One region of the Micromonospora kangleipakensis genome, then DNA from elsewhere that is predicted to be linked to it. Evidence: riboswitches for the same ligand, from Rfam matches in the RefSeq annotation. Region 1 holds a riboswitch; the other holds the start of a gene.
What was found. Region 1 has a riboswitch for cyclic di-AMP ahead of EV384_RS06840 (coiled-coil domain-containing protein). Riboswitches for the same ligand answer to the same signal wherever they lie in the genome.
Positions count from the first base shown of each region.

Region 2: another riboswitch for cyclic di-AMP. It lies ahead of EV384_RS10335 (C40 family peptidase); the one in region 1 lies ahead of EV384_RS06840 (coiled-coil domain-containing protein).

Region 1 covers NZ_SHLD01000001.1:1,405,246-1,410,544, forward strand. Annotated here, with positions in the region: gene EV384_RS06835 (carbonic anhydrase) at 1-601, shown strand, start outside; gene EV384_RS06840 (coiled-coil domain-containing protein) at 672-1,694, opposite strand; cyclic di-AMP (ydaO/yuaA leader) riboswitch at 1,699-1,829, opposite strand; gene EV384_RS06845 (YibE/F family protein) at 1,984-3,315, opposite strand; gene EV384_RS06850 (hypothetical protein) at 3,537-4,019, shown strand; gene EV384_RS06855 (DUF305 domain-containing protein) at 4,100-4,744, shown strand; gene EV384_RS06860 (SHOCT domain-containing protein) at 4,835-5,050, opposite strand; gene EV384_RS06865 (metal-sensitive transcriptional regulator) at 5,191-5,299, opposite strand, start outside.
Region 2 covers NZ_SHLD01000001.1:2,122,511-2,127,809, reverse strand. Annotated here, with positions in the region: gene EV384_RS10340 (hypothetical protein) at 1-1,291, opposite strand, end outside; cyclic di-AMP (ydaO/yuaA leader) riboswitch at 1,603-1,753, shown strand; gene EV384_RS10335 (C40 family peptidase) at 1,804-2,904, shown strand; gene EV384_RS10330 (sensor histidine kinase) at 3,221-4,300, opposite strand; gene EV384_RS10325 (response regulator transcription factor) at 4,293-5,009, opposite strand; gene EV384_RS10320 (VanZ family protein) at 5,068-5,299, opposite strand, start outside.

The sequences.
Region 1 (5,299 bases):
TCCGCGCCACCCCAACCAGGACGCCGGCCACCGGGCGGCCGTCGCCGACGGGCAGCACCCCTTCGCGGTGGTCGTCGGCTGCTCCGACTCCCGCCTCGCCGCCGAGATCATCTTCGACCGCGGCCTGGGCGACCTCTTCGTGGTCCGGACCGCCGGCCACACGGCGGGCCCCGAGGTGCTCGGCAGCGTCGAGTACGCCGTGACGGTGCTCGGCACGCCGCTGGTGCTGGTGCTCGGGCACGACTCCTGCGGCGCGGTGCAGGCCGCCCGGGAGGCGGTCACCACCGGCAGGACCCCCGCCGGGCACCTCGGCGCGCTGGTCGACGCCGTGGTGCCGAGCCTGCGCCGGGCGGCGGCGGAGGGCGTCGAGGAGATCGACGGCATCGTCGACATCCACATCGCGCGGACCGTCGAGGCGCTGCTGGCCAACTCCTCCGTCCTGGCCGCTGAGGTGGCCGCCGGGCGGTGCGCGGTGGTCGGCATGTCGTACCAGCTCAGCGCGGGCGAGGTGCGGACGGTGGCGACGGTCCCGGCGGGTGCGGCGACCATGCCGCCCCCCGCGCAGGTCGAGCGCGCCGCGCCCACCGCCGTCGGCGGCTGACGCCCCCACGCAACGGCCGAGGGGCCGTCCCGCATCGGCGGGACGGCCCCTCGGCCGGGCACGTCGTCGATCAGAGCAGCGACATGTGCACGTGGTCGGTGTGGTTGGAAGGCCCGCTGTAGGACTTCCAGCCGGTCGCCGGGAACCAGATCTGCCGGTTCCAGATCACGTAGTAGATGCCGAGCCGGTCCGCGTTGCGGATCAGGAAGGCGGCGACGTTGTTGCCGTACATCCGGGTGTCGTTGTTGTGCCAGGGGGCGAACCCGCTGTTCTGCAGCGACCAGTCGCAGGCCTTGCCCTTCGGGTGCTCCCACGGCCCGCCCGGTCGGTAGCAGCCGGCGAACCGGTTGAAGCCGGCCCGCCTGACCTCCTTGTACGCGTGCAGCGTGCGCGGCGTGATGCAGCCGGACGTGGTGGGATCGTTCTCGCTGCACGACTCGGGCTTCCAGTCCCCGTCGGCGGTGCGGCCGGGACCGATCCGGGCGACCGGCGAGGTGGCCGAGACCAGGCCGCCGGTGAAGCCCTTCCCGCCGACCAGGGCGAGCGCCTTCTCCGCCTCGTTCTTCTCCCGGGCCATCGCGTTCGCCTGCTTCTGCTGCTCGCGCACCTCGGCGTCGAGCGCCAGCTTGGCCTGCTCGGCGCGGGTCTTGGCCGCGTTGACCGCGGCGAGCTTCTGCGCGTTGACCATGTTCAGCTCGTCGAGCGCGGCCGCCCGCCGGACGAACGAGTCCGGGGTGTTGCTCTCCAGCAGCATGGCCACCGCGCCGATCCGCCCGGTCCGGTACGACTGCGCCGCGATCTGGGTCACCTGCGGACGCAGGGCGTCCAGCTGGTTCTGCGCCGCGCGCACCTCCGTGCCCAGCTGGAGCTGGCGCTGCTTCGACTTCGCCAGCCGGCTCTTCGCCTGCACGTAGCCGCGGTTGGCGGCCTCGATGACATCGGTGATGAGCGGCTGCTCCTCGTCCTCCGCATGCCCCGAGGGGGTGGGGGGCGTCGTCGGCGCCGCGATCGCCGGGGTGGGGCCGGCGACGATGACGAACGCGGTGAGCACGGCCACCACGGGTATCAACCAGCGGCGCAGGGGTGCCGTCACAGTGTTCCCTTCCCTCGACCGCCGACCGGGTTAGCTGACGGGTTCGGGACGGAAGTGGCCCCTACCGCTGGCGCGGATACACCCCATGTACCTGGTTCCCCGGCTCGCCGTACGGCGATTGGGCGGTGGCACCGCAGGCGCCGCTGCGCGCCTTCGGCGGTGACCGGCAGCGAGGTTACCCGAGAGTCGTCCCGAGGATCTACGTCCGGAAGCCGACTAAAAGCGGTAATTCGACGGGCAGCTCCGTGACCAGCGTCGCGTTTGGCGCCGGCGGTCACGCTCCGGAGTGTCACCATGCGATGTCCGTGCTCCCGTGCGGTCCGGTCCCGCCGCCGGCGGCGCCCGGGGCGGCGCCGGTGCGTGGCGCGCTCAGCGCCGCCAGTGCGGCATCCGGCTCCGCGGGGGGACGGGACGCTGGCACGGCGGGCCCGCCGGCCCCGCCCTGACCGGCGGTGGTCACCAGGGCCGCCAAGCCGGTGGTGAGCGGTACGGCGGCGATCAGGCCGATCGTGGCGACCGCGCTCCGGACGATCTCCTGCGCCATGAACTCGCTGGTGAGGATCTCGCTCACCGCCCGCGAGTCGGCGACGAGCAGGAGCAGCAGGGGCAGCGAGGCGCCCGCGTACGCCAGCACGATGGTGTTGACCGTGGAGGCGATGTGCGCGCGGCCGACGCGGGTGGCCGCCCGGTAGAGCTGCAACCGGGACAGCCCCGGATTCGCGTGCGCCAGCTCGGTGACGGTGGCCGCCTGGGTGACCGTCACGTCGTCCAGCACGCCCAGCGAGCCGATGACGATCCCGGCCAGCAGCAGCCCGTGCAGGTCGACATCGTGCTGGAACATCGACAGGGTGGTGGCGTCCTCGCTGCCGAAGCCGGTCAGGTGGGTGGCCGCGGTGGCGAGCGTGCCGAGGACGCCGGTCAGCACCAGGCTGCCGAGAGTGCCGAGGACCGCCACCGAGGTCTGCGCGGTGATCCCGTGCGTCAGGTACAGCACCACGAACATGATCAGCGCCGAGCCGACGATCGCCACCAGCAGCGGCGGCTGGCCGCCGCCGATCCCCGGCAGCACGAAGCCCAGCAGGATGGCGAAGCTCGCGGCCAGCCCGCCCAGCGCGGCCAGCCCCCGCCAGCGGCCGAACGCGACGATGGCGACGGCGAAGAGCGCCGCCAGCCAGATCAGCGGCGTGGCCCGCTGGTGCTCGGCGATGTTGTAGCTCTTCGTCGCGGGATCGGCCGGATCCACCAGCTCCACCAGGATGATCCGGTCGCCGACCTCGACCGTTGGCGCGCCGGGGCCGGCGGGGATGGGCGTCTCCACCTGGCGGCCGGCGTCCGGGCCCTGCTCGACCGCGACGCCGACCGTCCCGCAGGGCCCGGCCGAGCCGCCCGGGACGCCCTCCGGCACCTCCGCCGCCGGCGGGCACGGCACGGTCACCACCCGGGTCACCGTGCCGTGGTACCGGGGCACGTCCGCGGCCCGCTCCGGTGCCGGGGTGTCCCGCGGCCAGAGCACCAGCGCGGCGAGCACGGTGAGGACGAAGAGCGGGACCACCGTGGCGACGAGGATCCGTCGTACCCGCGGCGGGGCGGACGGGGCGGGACGGGTGTGGTCGGCGCCCATGGTGAGTCTCCCAACGATTCTCAGGCGAGGTACGTGTCACCGGGCCGGTCGGTTCACCGGCCGGGTGAGGCGTCCGCCGGTGCGGCAGTCGCCGGGGCCGTCGCTGGGAATGCTAGTCAGGCCGGCCCGCGGTCCCGCCGGGCGGCGGGGCGCGCGGCCGGGCCCGTGGATCCGGGCGGTTCCTCCCGATCGGTACGACCCGGGAGGCTAACGTGGTCGTCGTGCGGACGGAGGCGGCGGTGACGACCGGGCGGTGGGTCCGGCTCCTGCTGCTGCTCAGCACGCTGGTCGGGCTGGCCACCATGCACACCCTGGGCCACGGCGCGCACGCCTCGGGCGGGCACCGGGCGGGTCATCCGACGCAGCCCGCCGGGCACCATCTCGCCCTTCCGGCGGTTCTCGCCGAGCCGGCCGCGACCGTCGGCGCAGCGGTCGGCGCGGTCGCCGACTGCCCGGGTGCCGGCTGCCACGCCCGCGCGCTCCCGCTGACCGGTCCCGGCGCGGACCGGTCCGGGTGGAGCGTCTGCCTGGCCGTGCTCGGCGCGTTCGCCGTGGCGCTGCTCGTCGCCGTGCTGCTGCGGGCCGGGCCGTGGACCGTCGGACGGGCCGCCCGCGGGTCGCGGCGACCCGCCTGCGGACCGCGGGCCCCGCCGCCCCGACCGTGGGGACTGCGCCTGGCGACGGTGTCGGTGCTGCGCAGATAGGAGGCCCGACGCGGGTGACCGTCCGGTGACCCGCGTCCCGCTGTCCGCTGCGTACGTTCCGACACCGAAAGGTCTTTCCCGTGTCCACTCGTATCATCGCGCGTCGTGCCGCCCTGGCCGGCGCGACGGCCCTCGCCGCGCTCGCCCTGGCCGCCTGCGGCGACGCCGACCACTCGACGTCCGGCTCCGGCCACGGCATGCCGGGCATGGGCGGCACCGGCACGCCCGCCCCGGCGGCCTCCGCGTCCTTCGGCGACGCGGATGTGATGTTCGCCCGGATGATGGTCCCGCACCACGAGCAGGCGGTGCGGATGGCCGAACTCGCCGACAGCCGGGCCACCGACCCGGAGGTGAAGAAGCTGGCCGGGCAGATCAAGGCAGCCCAGGCGCCGGAGATCGCCACCATGACCGGCTGGCTCGCCGCGTGGGGCGTGCCCGGCCCGTCCGCGAGCGCGGGGCACGGCACGGGCATGCCGGGGATGGATCACGGCATGCCCGGCATGATGTCCGAGGCCGACCTGGCGAAGCTCGCGACGGCCTCCGGGGTCGACTTCGACCGGCAGTTCCTGACCATGATGATCGCCCACCACGAGGGCGCCGTCACCATGGCGCAGGAGGAGATCGCGAGCGGCGCCAACCCGGACGCCAGGGCCCTCGCCCAGCGGATCGTCACCGCCCAGCGGAGCGAGATCGACACCATGAAAAAGGTCCTCGACCGGCTCTGAGCCGCACCTGCCGGGTGCCTGGTCCGCCGCGCGGCCCGGGCATCCGGTGGGGTCGGCCGGAGCGGGGTCGTCGGGGGCGGGCCGGCCGGCTCAGGTCAGGCCGGCGCGACGACGGCGGTACTCCTCCTCGTCGATCTCGCCGCGGGCGTACCGCTCGTCGAGGATGCGCCGGGCCGAGGAGGGCGTGGTCCAGCCCAGTTGACCGCCGGTCAGCCGCACCGTCAACCAGACCAGGACCAGCAGGACTGCCAGCCCCAGCAGCGACCAGATCCACATCCAGCCCATCATCGGGCCGTTCCACATCATGGCTGCCCTCCCGCGGTGCCGAGGGTCGGCCGGTCCGGTGCGCCGAGGGCGCCGGTACCGGTCGCCACCTCGACCCTACGGCGAACCGGGTGCGGCGGAACCGGGTCGGGAGACCCGGCGTACGGGTCGGAGGTCCCGGGTCAGCCGCGCTTCATCAGCCGGCCGACGGCGGCCATCATCTCGCTGGCCATCTCGTCGGCCCGTCCCTCGGCGGCACCCTCGTGCATGCAGTGCCGGGCGTGCCCATCG
Region 2 (5,299 bases), 720 kb from region 1:
GCAGGTGCCCGGCGAACAGCCCGACACCCAAGGGCGTCAGTGAGGCAACAGTGCCGTCCCGCTCGATCGCGCCGAGCCCGGCCAGCTGGTCGAGCAGGCGGTCCGTGTCGTTGTCGGCCAGCTGGCGCCAGCCCCGCTCCTGCTCGTCGCTGCCCGGGCCGAATCCCAGGCCGTCGCATGCCGCCTGGTACGCGAGCTGCCGCAGCTCGTCGGTTTCGACCGGGTCGGGTGCGATGAGCAGCGCCATGGGCACGGCGAACACCGCATCGTCGAACCGCCACCGCAGCACCGACTCGGCCCACCCGGCGCCGCAGACCGCCTCGCCGAGCTCGAACAGTCCGCTGAAGGCCCGCCGGGCCAGGGCGAGCGGGTCTGCCAGCACCTTCGCCGCGCTCTTGACCGGCACCAGCCGCCCCTTCACCATCCGTACGACGCGGGCCGCCCGGGCCCAGGCGACGAGCACGGTGAGCCCGTACAGCTCGTCGCTGGTGCGGGTCTTGAAGACCCGGTCGCCGATCACGGGGTCAATGACGTCGCCGGTTTCCAGCAGCGCGACGAGTTCCCGCGCGTCGGCCAGCCGCAGGCGACCGGTGGTGGTGAGGGTCCGCCCGTCACCGAGCCACCGCACGAGTTCCTGCAGCCGGAGTACGACGAGGGACTCGGCGGCCAGTCCGCGCAGGGTGTCGTCGTCGGGCACGGCCACCAGCGGCATTGGCGGGTGCCGGTCGGGATCCTCGCCGAGCAGATGGTTGGCCATCACCTGGTGCAGCAGGTTCTCGTCGACGGCGATCCGGCCGGCGTGCAGGTCGGCGATGAACCGCTCGGCGGCCACCTGATCGGTCGGGTCGACCCCCTCGTGGAGCATCCGGGTGGCCCAGAACTTCGCCAGCCCGTACCGGCTCTGGTCCGCCATCGCGTCGGCGAACGGCGCGGCGAGCTTGTCCAGGGCGACGTGCAGCAGGTGCCGGTCGGCGCAGCGTCGGTCGGCGAGGTCCTGGTCGAAGAGGAAGTCGACGAACACGCGTACGGTCGGAGTGACGGCGGCCCACTGCTCCGGCGACAGCGTCACCTGGCGGGGAAACCAGTCGAGCAGCGCCTCTTCCAGGTCCTCGGGCTGCCACCGCCCGAGCAGGCCGTCACCGTCGGCCCAGCGGTAGTCGAGCAGCGACTCGAGGACGAACTCGTCGACCGGCTGGTGGTGCCGCCGCGCCCAACGGCCGAAGCGTCGCAGCAGCCGCTGGCGGGCGGGAATGAACACGTGGTCCGGTGCTGAGGTGTAGACCATCCGCATGACGGCCGACCCTACCGGCAGAGGCGGCCCGGGCTGTCGCAACGTCGGCTGGAGCCGCCATGACGTTGGGAAAACGGTTAAGCGTCACCTGAGGGTTGCCGAAGAAAAATAGCGCGCAGGTTGAAGGTCAAGATTAGGGGAGATTAAGAATCCGATTAGCGGAACCTTACGTACGCATAATTCCGGCACCCAATGTGCCCGCTTGACAGCGCAGCGAATTGGCGTCACCGGCTCGTTGATTTCTTCTGGCCGTCCTCACTAATGTTGGTCAGCGTCCGTTCCGGATGTCGGTCTCCACCTGGAGTGCCCCGGGACGGCCACCGCCGAGTCGCTGGACGTCACTGGCGTCGCCAGGCGAGCCGGGGAACCACCGCAGGTTTCGGGGTGAATCCGCATCAGCGGTAGGGCGCCTTCCACGCCCGAACCCGTCAGCTAACCCGGTAGGCGGTCGAGGTCGGTGCACCGTGCGGTGCGTCGGCCTCGAGTGGAAGGAGCCGAGGCCGTTGTCACCCGTGCGCACCCGGCCTGCCGGATCGCGTCTGCTCACCAGAATCCTCGCGGCCGCGGCCGCGGCCGCGGCGGCGGCCATGGTGGCCGTCGGGCCGGCGGCCCCCGCCCATGCGGCACCGTCCGCCGCCGATGTACAGCAGCAGATCGACGCGGCGTGGCAAAAGCTCGAACCCGTCATCGAGCAATACAACAAGGTCCGGTCGGACCTGGCCGCGAACCAGCGGAGATCGGCCGAACTGAGCCGGAGGATCGAGCCACTCGGCAAGTCGGTGGAGGCCAGCAGGACCCGGGTCCAGGAGATTCTGGCGGGGTACTACAAGCAGGAAAGGTCGCTTTCCACATTCAACGCCCTGCTGTCCCGCGGCTCGTCGCCGGCAGCGTTGGGAGATCAGCTCGCGCTCGTGAATCGGGTGGCAGATTCGGAGCAGCGACAGATCACCCGGCTGTCGGCCCAGCAGGCGAGCTACGACGCCGACAAGGAGAAGGTTGACGCGCTGATCGCGATACAGCAGCGCCAGCAGGCCCAGTTGGCGGCTCGCAAGAAGGCCATCGACGCCGAGATCAAGCGGCTGGATGCGCTACACCGACAGATCGCCGCCACGGAGGCGGCCGCAGCGGCCAAGGCGGCCGCGGACGCCGCGGCGGCCAGAGCCGCAGCCGCCGCGCAGACAGCCGCCACCGCGAGCAGCACCTCGCCCATCACGTCGACCAGTTCGCTGTTCATCGGTGGGCAGTGTCCCGCCGTCCCCATCACGGGAAGCGGCGGCGTCGCGGCGAAGACCGCGTGCAAGCAGATCGGCAAGCCGTACGTGTGGGCGGCCAACGGTCCGGACTCGTTCGACTGCTCCGGCCTGACCCAGTACGCGTGGGCTTCCGCCGGGGTGCAGCTGGACCATTACACAGGCTCTCAATGGACCGCGGGTGTGGCGGTGAGCAGAGCAAACCTTCGCACGGGTGACCTCGTCTTCTTCTATTCCGATCACCATCACATGGGTATCTACGTCGGCAATGGACTGATCGTCCACGCCCCGCATACCGGGGACGTGGTCCGAATGGCCCAGCTGGCGAATATGTCTTACAGCGGTGCTCGCCGCCCCGGGTGACCGTCCGGTCCCGAGCCGCTGTAGGTTCTCAACCTCGATGACGCTTTCTCAAGGTCATGTCGCCGTGGATGTCGGTCGGCATCCATGACGGTGAAGCGGTCGACGGGTGGTTGTTGCGCCTGGCACAGCGCAACCAGATCCCCGCCCGGTGGATGGCGGCAGCGCTCGGCGCCCCGGCCGCCCTCGACGCCGGGTCCTGTCCCGCTACGCGCCGGCAGGCTGGGCCGCCCTGCCCGGCTCCCGATTCTGGGCCGCCTGTCTGCGCGAGCCGGACGCCCGCTGGCAGATCCGCTGGCAGCCCGATCGGGGACGATGCCTAGGGCGTGCTGGGCAGCCGGACCGTGACGAAAAGACCGCCGTTGGGGCTGGGGACGAGGTCGAGGGTCCCGTCGTGGGCGCGGACGATGCTGTGCACGATGGCCAGGCCGAGGCCGACGCCGGGGTGTTCGTCGGTGCGTACGCGTTCCGTTCCGCGCTGGAAGGGTTCGGTGAGGGTCGGTACCAGTTCCGGTGGGAGCCGGCGACCCGTGTTCCCGAGCCGCAGCACGCTTGTGTCGCCGTGCGCCTCGGTGTGGACCGTTACGGTGCCGTCGGCGGGGAGGTTGTGGACGATGGCGTTCTGGACAAGGTTCGTCACCATCCGCAACAGGAGCTCGGCGGAGCCGCTGGTCCGGGCCGCCCCGCCGGTGACGTCCAGCGTGATCCGGCGCTGTTCGGCGAGGGGAAGCAGCGTTTCGGCGGCTTCTTCGGCGATGAGGGAGAGGTCGACGCTCTCGCAAGTGAAGTTTCCGCGGTCGCCGCGGCTGAGCAGCAGGAGGGCCTCGGTGAGATCGATCGCCCGCTGATTGACGGTGTGCAGGCGTTCGATGAGTTCGTCCCGGTCCCGCGTGGGGTCCTGGCGGGCGACGTCGAGGAGCGTCCGCGAGATCGCCAGCGGGGTGCGCAGTTCGTGGGAGGCGTTCGCGGCGAACCTCTGCTGCTCGGCGACGTGGGACTCGAGTTGTTCGAGCATCGAGTCGAACGCGTCGGAGAGCTCACGGAATTCGTCCTGGCGGCCCTTCATACGGATCCGGTGGGACAGCGACCCCCTCCCGGCCATCCGTGCCGCATCCGTGATCTGTGTGAGTGGTGCGAGCATCCGGCCGGCGAGGATCCATCCCCCGACGAGCCCGAACATGAGCAGGAAGACCATCGCTACGGCCGCGGCGGGGGCGAAGGTGTGCACAAGAAGGTAGCGGTTGGGCGAGATCCCGAGAAGGCCCTGGGAGGTGTCGGGTACGTAGCGCAGCAGGAACCCCCACACCACGGCGAGCAGGAGGGCGCCGGCGACGGCGAGGAACCCGGCGTAGCTGAGGGTGAGTTTCAGTCGGGCGCTGAGCCCTGGGCGTCTATGCATGCGTACTGCCGGGGGCGGTGGTGTCCCTGCCAGGGGCGATGGTGTTCATACCCGTGTCGATCCGGTAGCCGACGCCGGGCACGGTGGCGATGATCCACGGTTCGCCGAGCCGTTTGCGCAGTGCGGAGACGGTGATGCGCACGGCGTTGGTGAGGGGGTTGACGTTCTCGTCCCAGGCTCGTTCCAGCAACTCTTCGGCGCTGACGATCCCGCCCTCGGCGGCGACGAGGACTTCCAGCACGGCGAACTGTTTGCGGGTGAGTGCGACGTAGCGTTCGTCGCGGAAGACCTCCCGGCGGAAGGGGTCGAGCCGCAGGCCCGCGATCTCGCGGACCGGGGGCCGGGCGTACGCGCGTCTGCGGTCGAGCGCCCTCAGCCGCAGGACGAGTTCCCGCAGCTCGAACGGTTTGGTGAGGTAGTCGTCGGCGCCGAGCTCGAACCCGGAAGCCTTGTCGTCGATCCGGTCGGCAGCGGTGAGCATGAGGATCGGGATGCCGCTGCCGGAGGCGACGATGCGCCGGGCGACCTCGTCGCCGGAGGGGCCGGGAATGTCGCGGTCGAGGACCGCGAGGTCGTAGGAGTTGACGCTGAGCAGTTCCAAGGCGGAGTCGCCGTCGCCGGCGATGTCGGCGGCAATCGCCTCCAGCCGCAGACCGTCACGGACGGCTTCGGCCAGGTAGGGCTCGTCCTCCACGATCAGTACGCGCATGCCTGAAGCCTATTGTCAGCACAAAATATCGCCGACCTATGCACACCGGACACGCGACTCAGTCTGCCGGTGCCAGCGCGGGGCGAGGCTGGTCCGAAGGCACCTCCGCCGTAGTGCGCCACCAGTGGCGCGACGCCAGCGCGGCCAGCACGGCGCCGGCGGCGTTGACCAGTACGTCATCCACGGAGGACACCCGGTCCAGCCGCAGGACGTACTGTGCGGTTTCGACCAGGACCGAGCAGCCTGCCCCGAGCGCCAGGATCCGCGGCACGGACGCCAGCGCCGCGAAA